3 regions of the Streptomyces sp. NPDC001100 genome follow, and region 1 is predicted to be linked to each of the others. Evidence: riboswitches for the same ligand, from Rfam matches in the RefSeq annotation. Region 1 holds a riboswitch; each other region holds the start of a gene.
What was found. Region 1 has a riboswitch for cyclic di-AMP ahead of ACWDEW_RS21110 (NlpC/P60 family protein). Riboswitches for the same ligand answer to the same signal wherever they lie in the genome.

Region 1 (3,268 bases):
GGCCGCCGGGAGTGGCGGGGTGCACACGACCGGGGCCGGGAAACCCCGGCCCCGAGCGGCTCAGGCGGGCCGGACGGCGCCCCGGATGGCGGCGGAACCGGCGTAGAAGATCGACTCCTCGCGTATCGGCGTGCCGGGGCTCGGCGCGTGGATCATGAGGCCGTTGCCGGTGTAGAGACCGACGTGGTCGATGCTGTCGTAGAAGAAGATCAGGTCGCCGGCGCGGATGTCCGTGAGGGGGACGAGGGCGCCCGCGCCCGACTGTTCCTGGGCGGTGCGCGGGAGCAGGACGCCCGCTGCCTTCCAGGCGGCCTGGGTGAGGCTGGAGCAGTCGTACGCGTCCGGTCCCGCCGCACCCCACAGGCAGGGCCTGCCGATCTGTGCGCGGGCGAAGGCGAGGGCGGTGGCGGTCTTGCTCTGGGTGCCGGCGTCCGGTGCGGTGACGGCGGCAGGCGCCGGGCTCATGGCCGGGGCCGGCGGGAGTGTGACTTCCGGGGCCATGGCCGGAGGGGCGGAGGGTGCGAGCGTGGGGGCGACGGAGGGGGCCGCGGCGAAGGAGACCTCGGGGGCGGGGGCGGTCGGCTGCCACTCCTGCTGCGGCGGGCGCCAGGACGGTTCCGGTGCGGGTTGCCAGTCGGGCTGGGCCGTGGGCTGCTGGGGGATCAGAGGGATCTGCCCGGTGGACCAAGCAGGTTCCTCCGTCACCGCGGGCATCTGCCCTGTGGAATAGATCTGTTGCTCGGTCACTGCGGGCATCTGCCCGGTGGACCACATCTGTTGCTCGGTCACTGCCGGGAACTGGCCGGTGGACCAAGGCTGTTGCTGGGTCACCGCGGGCATCTGCCCTGTCGCCCAGGTCTGTTGCTCCACCACGGGCATCTGCCCGGTGGACCAAGTGGTCTCCGGGGCGGGCCAGGCCGTCTCCGGGGGCGGCCAGGTGGCGCCCGTCGGCGCGGTCTCGGTGCGCGGTGCGCCGATGGCCGGGAGCAGGTCCAGGCTCGCGGTGAGCGGGTCGAAGGCCGGTGCAGGTGCGGTCGCGAACTGCTGTGGTGCCATGACGCGCGCGGGCGGCATATCCACGGCCGGGGCGGGCGGTACCGGCGGCAGGTCGAGGACGGTCGCCGGAGGCGTCTGCGCCATCTGAGCCTGAGCCATCTGTGCGATCTGGGCGATCTGGGACATCTGCGGCACCTGAGCCTGAGGTGCCTGCGTCTGCGACATCTGCGGCATCACAGGGGACTGCTGTGTCTGCTGTGCGGCGGGAGGCAGGGCGGCGATGGGGGCTGCGGTCAACTCCGCTACGGGTGACGTGAATTGCGGGGCAGTGAGCTCCGGTGCGGCGATTGTCCCCGCGGTCAGTTCGGCCACGGCGCGGCCGGGCTGCGCTTCGAGCGCGAGGCCGGTGCCCTGGGGCTCGGGACGACGTTCGGACCGCTCGGGTCGGGACTCGGCCGGGCGGGCCGGGGTTCTGCCGGGCGGCAGGATCGCCGGTACGGTCGGGCCCAGTTGGGTGCGGGCGCGGTCGAACAGCTGCCGGGTGACGGCTTCGACGGCGGGGTCGGAAGGACGTGACGCGCCGGGGCGGGACTCGACACGCTTGCGCGGTTTCCCGGACATCGCACGCGTGGCGTTGTAGTTTCCGGTGGCCGTCTCGGCCCTGTCGTAAAGGGAGTTGATCCGCCGCTGGACTTCGTCGCGGCTGGGTCGGTCGTCCACGGTGGGGCCACTGCCTCCGGTGCGCGTGCGTCGTTCTGCCGGCATGGCAGACGTGCTCCTTCCGCTTCGCGCCTACCGGGTTAGCTGTCGGGTTCGGGCGTCGATCACGGAAGGTTTGCCCTACGGTCCGTGCCCTGAAGGGCGGTTGGACCGATTCACCCCAAGTTCGGTTGGGTCCCCGGCTCCGGCTGCCGCGAGCGGCACGCCGGACTCGGCGCAAGCCGTGCGGCCCGGCGCCGATCGCCGGAGTAGGTCGTACGGCCTGGACGTCAACTTAGCCAACGTGTGTGCCTCGTGTGAAGGTTGAAGCGCGATATGTCCGATACGTATTTGTGACCTTTACCTCGCCCTGGTGTGTCGAGGGGTCAGAGGCCCGCCGGGGCGGGTGATCCATAAGAGGTCGCTATGAATTTCTGGGACGGTTGAACACATCGGGACCGGGCTCCGTATTGGGTCGGGGGATTTCCATGCCGGAACGAGCCGGGCCGACCGATACGTGTAGGAGCAACTTCCTTGGCACGCAACACGCGCAGACGCCCCACAGGCGCACGACGCGCGACGATGGCAGCAGTCGCCCTGATGCTGGGCGGCGGAGGACTGGTGGCGGCGAACGTCTACGCGTCGGCGTCCGAAGGCGGTTGGGGCGGTGACTCCGCCCAACAAGGTTCTCCGGACGCGGCATCGCGAGGCGCGACGATCGACTGCCCGGACATCGGCACCCAGTTGACGACGGTGCCGGACGGGGCGAAGGCCGACGTCGACAAGGAACTCGCGAATCTGGACCAGCAGATAACCGAGGCCTACCAGAAACTCCGGGACTCGACGGAGTCCATACGGCAGGACGCCTCCTTCGCCGACAACGCGATCATGAATCCGTTGAAGGAGAAGCGGGCGGCGACGATCGGACGGATCGACGACGCCATCGCACGTGTCGGGGACCGCCCGGAGGGGCTCGACGCCCTCGCCGGCTGCACCCTGATCGCGCCCACGAACGAGACGGGCGACCAGGGCGGCAACGGCGACAACCAGAGTGCCAGTGCCAGCGCCAGCGCTTCCGGCCAGGGCGGTCAGGGCGGTCAGGGCCAGCAGACCACCAACGGGCCCGTCGCCTCGGACTACGCGGACATCACCTCCGTACAGCCGAACGTGAACGCTCCGCAGGAGCAGGCGGGCGCCTCCCGCGGCACGTTCGTCACCGCCTGCGGGGTGAACGAGAACGGCCTGTTCAACTCCGACAACGTGATCGTCGCCCCCGGAGTGAGCAACGGCGCCCACCACTTCCACGACTACATCGGCAACCAGTCCAACAACGCCTTCGCCAGCGACCAGGACCTCGCGAACGCCGACACGAGCTGCGAGAACCCGGGCGACAAGTCCACCTACTACTGGCCCGTGCTGCGCCTGCAGAACGGCAAGCAGGAGCGGGACGCCGACAAGCCCGGCGGCGGCACCGAGGGCAACACCGGTGAGATCGTCACGGCCAAGCAGGTCACCCTGACCTTCGAGGGCAACCCGCAGAGCAAGGTCGTCGCGATGCCGCGCCTCCTGCGCA
Region 2 (3,268 bases), on a different contig from region 1:
GGCGCCCAGGAAATGGTCCGCCACCTCATCTCCCGCGGCAGACGCCGCATCGCCATGGTCACCGGCCCGCTCGACGCGCCGGGCGGCCCCGACCGCCTGGCCGGCTACCGGGACGTCCTCACGGAGGCGGGCCTGCCCCACGACCCCGCACTCGTCGTGGAAGGCGACTACCGCCGCACGGGCGGCGAGGAAGCGGCCCGCAGACTCCTGACGCGGGCCCCCGACCTGGACGCGGTGTTCGTGGCGTCGGACCTGATGGCTCTGGGAGTCGTCAACACCCTCCAGCAATCCGGCCGTTCGGTCCCGGATGACATCGCTGTCGGAGGCTTCGACGACTCGGCGGCGGCCACGGCGATCACCCCGGCCCTCACGACCATGCGCCAGCCCTACGACCGCATCAGCGCCGAAATGGTCCGCATGCTGCTCGCGCAGATCGCCGGCGAGGACACGGCGGGCGTGATCCTGCCCACCGAACTGGTGATCCGGGAGTCGGCATAACCGCCGTAACTGTCAAACCAACCGGAACTCGGGTCAACGTATGTGAAGGCAGCAGCCGTCCGGTTCGTGTCGAGTCGGTGGGGCGTTCCATCCGTATTCTCTGATCATGGCCGCACCCCTCGCATATGCACTGATCGCCACCGACCTGGACGGGACGCTGCTGCGCGGCGACGACACGCTCTCCGACCGGTCCCGCATCGCACTGGCGAGGGCGTCGGCGGCCGGCGCCCGGCACCTGGTCGTCACCGGCCGGCCCGCTCCGAGGGTGCGCCCGCTCCTCGAAGACCTCGGCAGCAGGGGGCTCGCGGTGTGCGGACAGGGCGCGCAGTTGTACGACGCCGGCGCGGACCGTCTGCTCTGGTCGGTCACCCTGGACCGTGAGCTGGCGGAGACCGCGCTCGGCAAGATCGAGGCGGAAGTGGGCCAGGTGTTCGCGGCGGTCGACCAGGACGGAGTGGACGGCCTCACCCTCATCGAGCCCGGCTACTTGATGCCGCACCCCACGCTCCCCGCCGTACGGGTGGGCAGGCGCGACGACTTGTGGTCCGAACCGATCAGCAAGGTGTTGCTCCGTCACCCCGCCCTGGAGGACGACGAGTTGGCGTCCACGGCCCGCTCGGTGGTCGGTTCCCTGGCCTCGGTCACCATGTCGGGTCCCGGTACCGTCGAACTCCAGCCACTCGGCATCACCAAGGCGACGGGCCTCGCCCTGGCGGCCCGCCACTTGGGCCTGACCCCGTCCGACACCATCGCCTTCGGCGACATGCCGAACGACATCCCCATGTTCGACTGGGCGGCCCACGGAGTGGCGATGGCCAACGCCCACCCCGAACTCAAGGCGGTGGCCGACGAGGTGACGAAGTCGAACGAGGACGACGGCATCGCGCTGGTCCTGGAAAGACTCCTCGACTGAAGCGTCTTTCAGGGGCGCGGGAACCGCGCGACCAGCCACGACGGCGCGGCAGACGGACAGACAACCCGTCGTGGCTGATCCGACAGTCTCTAGTAAGCCCCGTACACGTTGTCGATGGAGCCATACACGGCCGCCGCGTAGTTGCAGGCGGCGGTGATGTTCGCAACCGGGTCGTACGGATCGAACGAAGTCCCGGCAACGTGATACGCGTTGAACGTCGGGTCGATCACCTGGAGCAGCCCCTTCGACGGCGTACCCGCCGCCGCGTTGGAGTCCCAGTTGTTGATCGCGTACGGGTTGCCGGACGACTCACGGATCACGTTCCGGTAGATCCCGTTGTACGTACCCGGAATTCCCTTCTGCGCCATGATCGCGAGCGACTCACGGATCCACCCGTCAAGGGTGTTGGGGTATCCGGCGAGCGTGGTCGACGAGGTCGTGGCGGCCGAGGCGGTGGTCGCCCCGACGACAGGCAGCGCGAGGATCGCGACACCGGTACCGGCGACAACGACACGGCGGACAAGGCGGGCGCGGCGGGACTGAGCGGATGCAGGCATGACGAGGTTCCTCTCCGTCGCCTGCGAGGTGAGCTGTCGGGTTCGGGCTGGGAGGTGCCCGGCCACGCCCTCACGGACGTGACTTAACCCCGAGCCGTCCCGGTCGCAGCGACCGGTCCGGCGACTTACCTGGGTCCCCCGCTCCTGCCGTGCGAGAAGTTCGTGACTGGGATGCCGGGCGGCGGCAGGATTCGGCGTTCCGCTCGACAGGCCCGGAAACTATGCGAGAGCACATGTCCGGAACAAGTGGCGGAATCACACCTAACCCCTATTGACCTTGGTCTGAGGCGTATGGGGCACTTGATCCTTTGCGTAAGCCAAGGTTCAACTGTCAATAACCACAAGGGAAACGTAAAAACGCAGGACCACAGGCCACGCACACAAACGCGTGACCCAACTCACGGCGAGATAAAGAACGGCAAATCGGGCATTCGTCCTCAACTGGCAGTTCTCGGAATCCTTTTCTCCCAAGTGCGGTGAAAGATCACTTCGCTGCCCTCGGTGCAGATCACCTCATTCGAGGTAATAAAGTCCGTTTCGTCGCAGGTGATCTCGGACCGCGTCCGCACGGTCGTGTCCCATCCCAGCTCCGGCCGATGCAGCCGGATCGTCCAGTCGGACCGCGTGCGGGCGGACAAAGGGTCCGACTCGTCGATCGTGTACGTCTCCAGCGCGTCCTCGGTGAATTCGAGCCCGTCCGGATACACCCGCGTGCCGCCGTACCGGGGATCCACCTCCAGCCGCCACTCACCCTTCGCCACATCCCGCACGACCAGCCGCTCGGGCCGCGGCTCGTCCAGCGTGGCGGGGTGGTTGACCCCGATCGGCGCGGCCTCCTCGGGCTCGTCGAAGCGAATGTCGTACGTCAACTCCCTTTCCCGCACCGGAAGTTCCATCGCACATCCCTCCGGATCCAGCGTGAACCCCGCCCCGGACTCCGGCTGCGGCCAGATCCAGGGCCAGTACGCCGACGACACCGCGAGCCGGATCCGATGGCCCGGCGGAAACGCGTGCCCGATGCCGTTCAGTTCGAAGGTCACGTCCTCCGTGGTGCCCGGCGTCCACGGCACCGCCCGGTCCCGCCCGTGCCGGGCCGACAGGTTCAGCACACCGCGGGTGACCAGCGTCGACGACCCGTCCGGCGCGACATCGCACAGCCGCGCGACCACCTGCCCGCGCGGCACACCGCAGGTCAGCCGCAGCCGCACCCTCGGCCGCCCCAGTACCCACGTCTCGGCCGGCACCTCGAACTCGAAGCACGCCGACCGCGCGTCCTCGTCCCGCTGGTCCGGCGGCAGGT
Region 3 (3,268 bases), on a different contig from region 1:
CCTCCATCTTCGTCCGGGCCACCACGGCCGCAGGTATCCCCGTGACGATCGCCAAGGCCGACGGCAACCCCGTCAACGCGGCCTCCATGCTCGCGGTCCTGGGCCTGGGCGCCCAGGGCGGCGAGGAGATCGTCCTCGCGTCGGACGCCGAGGGCGCGGACGCGGCCCTCGACCGGCTGGCGAAGCTGGTCGCGGAGGGTCTTGAGGAACTCCCCGAGACCGTCTGAGCCCCCCTCTTTGCGCCTAAACCGGCGCCGCTCTCGCGGAGGTGGTTGCGCTCCGTCGGGGTTCCTCAATTGATGGTTGCGGTGCTTTTCTCCGCAAAACCACGTACGCAACCTCGAAGGGCTCGCCCGAATTACCGGGCGAGCCCTTCGCAATTCCATTCGCGGGCAGCAGAAATAATCCCCCGCGAATTACCTCTTCTTTGTATACGGCGCCCGTGTTAATGCCGGAGACCCGACATGTTTACGGGAGGTTGCGAAGTCCTCACACGCTCCGTGCCGTTCGCCCCGCCGGGAAAGCGCAGCCGGTGCGCGCTGCCCGCGCGCTCGGTGTGCAGGGCGGTGATCGCCCGCGCGCGCTCGGCGTCGCCGCGCGCCACGGCGTCCACGATCGCCCCGTGCTCCGCCCAGGACTCCACGGGATTGGCCGGCGCCTCCACCGCGTACATCCAGGCGATCTTGTGCCGCAGCTGGGTCAGCATCGAGGTCAGGGCGGGGCTCCCGGAGGCCTGGGCCAACGTCTCGTGGAACCAGCTGCCCAGGGAGCGCAGATCCTCGCTGTTGCCCCTCCTGGCGCGCTCCTGGCCCAGCCGGACGAGGCCGCGCAGCACCTTGAGGTGAGCCTCGGTGCGCCGCTGGGCGGCCCGCGAGGCGCCGAGCGGCTCCAACAGCATCCGCATCTCCAGCAGGTCGGCGGCCTCCTGCTCGGTCGGTTCCGCGACGCACGCGCCCGCGTGCCGCCGGGTCACCACGAACCCCTCCGCCTCCAGGGTCCGCAGGGCCTCCCGCACGGGGACGCGCGAGACGCCGTAGCGGCGCGCGAGGAGTTCCTCCGTGAGCCGGCCGCCGCGCTCGTAGACACCGGCGACGATGTCGTCCCGGATCGCCGTGCATACCGAGTGCGCCGGAATACGCATGTCCGACCTCCGCCTTAATCCCCGTGAAACGTCGACGATTGACGTGTGTTCCGTGACTCTATTGCAATCAGCGTGAATTTCCGATGGCGGACCGGAATCCATGGATATTTTTTGGACAGGAGGGGTCCGGAAACGCCGAAAGCCCCGGCCGACGGGCCGGGGCTCCGGGAAGTGCGCTGGTGCGTCGTCAGACGTTGACGCCGTGCTTGCGGAGGTAGGCGACGGGGTCGACGTCGGAGCCGTACTCGGCGGTCGTCCGGGCCTCGAAGTGGAGGTGCGGTCCGGTGACGTTGCCGGTCGCCCCGGAGAGGCCGATCTGCTGGCCCGGGGTGACCTTCTGGCCGACGGAGACGCCGATGGACGACAGGTGGCCGTACATGGTGTACATGCCGTCGGCCATCCTGATCACGACCTCGTTGCCGTACGAGCCGCCCCAGCCGGCCTCGACGACGGTGCCGGAGCCCACCGCGTGGACGCTGGTGCCGGTCGAGGCGTGGAAGTCGATGCCCGTGTGGGCGCCGGAGGACCACAGGGAGCCGCCGGTCTTGTAGCCGGTGGACACATAGGAGTTGGCGACCGGCGCGACGAAGGTGTTGAGCCTCTTGCGCTCGGCCTCGCGGGCGGCGCGCGCCTGGGCCTCACGGGCCGCCTCTGCCTGGGCGGCGGCCTTGGCGCGGGCGGTCTCCTCGGCCAGCGTCTCGGCGGCGGCCTGCTGCTGGGCGACGGCCTGGGCGTCGATCTTCTGGGCCACGGAGTCGCCGATGGCGACGACGGGCGTGAGTCCGGTCTGTTCGGGGGCGGGCTCCGCGGCGAACGCCGGGGCGGCGGCCAGGGTGCCTACGACGCCGGAGGTGGCGAGAGCCGCGACACTCGCGGCGCGAACGGTGGTGCGGTGGGTCCGGCTCGGGCGACGGTGCTTCCCGGTGGCGCGGGTGAACGCCATGAAGTGGCTGGTCCTTTCCTTCCTTCTCGCCTACCGGGTTAGCTGACGGGTTCGGAGCAGGAAGGTCTCCTACGGACTCCCCCGCCACGCGCGCGGGCGTCCGATTCACCCCAGGGACTCATGTGGGTCCCCGGCTCCCCTGGCTCGCGCCGTACGGGGACTCGGCGATGACTGTCCGGTGCCGCGAGTGCGGCGCGGTGCCTGACGGACAGCCGGACCGACGCTAAGGGGGGCCACTTTCAATCCCCAAACGGATCACGGGTTTTGTTGCGCATGCCACAGGGCAGACGGGCAACCTCTCCCTCAATTCGGACAATAGGGAGCCCTGGTGACGCTTCAGTCACCAGGGCCTCCCCACGCGCGCGTGCCGCTCCTGCGGCTACTCCGCCGGAACGACGGTCACTTCGCCGATACCGAGGGCCTCGACGGGCTCCTTGATCTGCTCCGCGTCGCCGACGAGGATCGTCACCAGACGCTCCACCGGGAAGGCGCTCACGACCGCCGCGGTGGCCTCCACGGTGCCGGTCGCGGCGAGCTGCCGGTACAGCGTCGCCTGGTAGTCGTCGGGCAGGTGCTGCTCGACCTGGTCGGCCAGCGTGCTCGCCACGGCGGCCGCGGTCTCGTACTTGAGCGGCGCCACCCCGACGAGGTTCTGTACGGCGATGTCCCGCTCGGCGTCGGTGAGTCCGCCCTCGGCGAGCTTGCGCAGCACCGTCCACAGGTCGTCCAGGGCCGGACCGGTGTTCGGGGTGTCCACGGAGCCGCTGATGGCGAGCATCGACGCGCCCGTGCCGTCCGGTGCCGAGCGCAGCACCTGGCCGAACGCCCGCACACCGTAGGTGTAGCCCTTCTCCTCGCGCAGGACGCGGTCCAGGCGGGAGGTGAGGGTGCCGCCGAGGCAGTACGTGCCGAGTACCTGGGCCGGCCACACGCGGTCGTGCCGGTCGGCTCCGACGCGGCCGATGAGCAGCTGCGTCTGGACGGCGCCGGGCCGGTGCACGATCACGACCCGCCCGCTGTCGTCGGCGGTCACCGGCGGCACGGGGCGCGGCTGGGCGGTGGAGCCGGTCCATGAGCCCAGAGTGTCGGCGAGCAGCGCGTCCAGGTCGATGCCGGTGAGGTCGCCGACGACCACGACGGTGGAGGTCGCGGGGCGAACGTGCCGGTCGTAGAAGGCGCGTACG

Region 2: it holds a riboswitch for cyclic di-AMP, as region 1 does, so the genes downstream of both, ACWDEW_RS26545 (transglycosylase SLT domain-containing protein) here and ACWDEW_RS21110 (NlpC/P60 family protein) in region 1, are expected to answer to the same signal.
Region 3: it holds a riboswitch for cyclic di-AMP, as region 1 does, so the genes downstream of both, ACWDEW_RS27910 (M23 family metallopeptidase) here and ACWDEW_RS21110 (NlpC/P60 family protein) in region 1, are expected to answer to the same signal.

What each region holds. Positions count from the first base shown of each region.
Region 1 covers NZ_JBSFKO010000013.1:208,575-211,842, reverse strand. Annotated here, with positions in the region: gene ACWDEW_RS21110 (NlpC/P60 family protein) at 61-1,716, opposite strand; cyclic di-AMP (ydaO/yuaA leader) riboswitch at 1,770-1,943, opposite strand; gene ACWDEW_RS21105 (DUF1996 domain-containing protein) at 2,278-3,268, shown strand, end outside.
Region 2 covers NZ_JBSFKO010000019.1:26,454-29,721, reverse strand. Annotated here, with positions in the region: gene ACWDEW_RS26555 (LacI family DNA-binding transcriptional regulator) at 1-498, shown strand, start outside; gene ACWDEW_RS26550 (HAD family hydrolase) at 605-1,411, shown strand; gene ACWDEW_RS26545 (transglycosylase SLT domain-containing protein) at 1,501-1,968, opposite strand; cyclic di-AMP (ydaO/yuaA leader) riboswitch at 1,972-2,143, opposite strand; gene ACWDEW_RS26540 (CocE/NonD family hydrolase) at 2,406-3,268, opposite strand, start outside.
Region 3 covers NZ_JBSFKO010000020.1:148,650-151,917, reverse strand. Annotated here, with positions in the region: gene ACWDEW_RS27920 (HPr family phosphocarrier protein) at 1-227, shown strand, start outside; gene ACWDEW_RS27915 (GntR family transcriptional regulator) at 446-1,141, opposite strand; gene ACWDEW_RS27910 (M23 family metallopeptidase) at 1,329-2,084, opposite strand; cyclic di-AMP (ydaO/yuaA leader) riboswitch at 2,098-2,261, opposite strand; gene ACWDEW_RS27905 (M16 family metallopeptidase) at 2,464-3,268, opposite strand, start outside.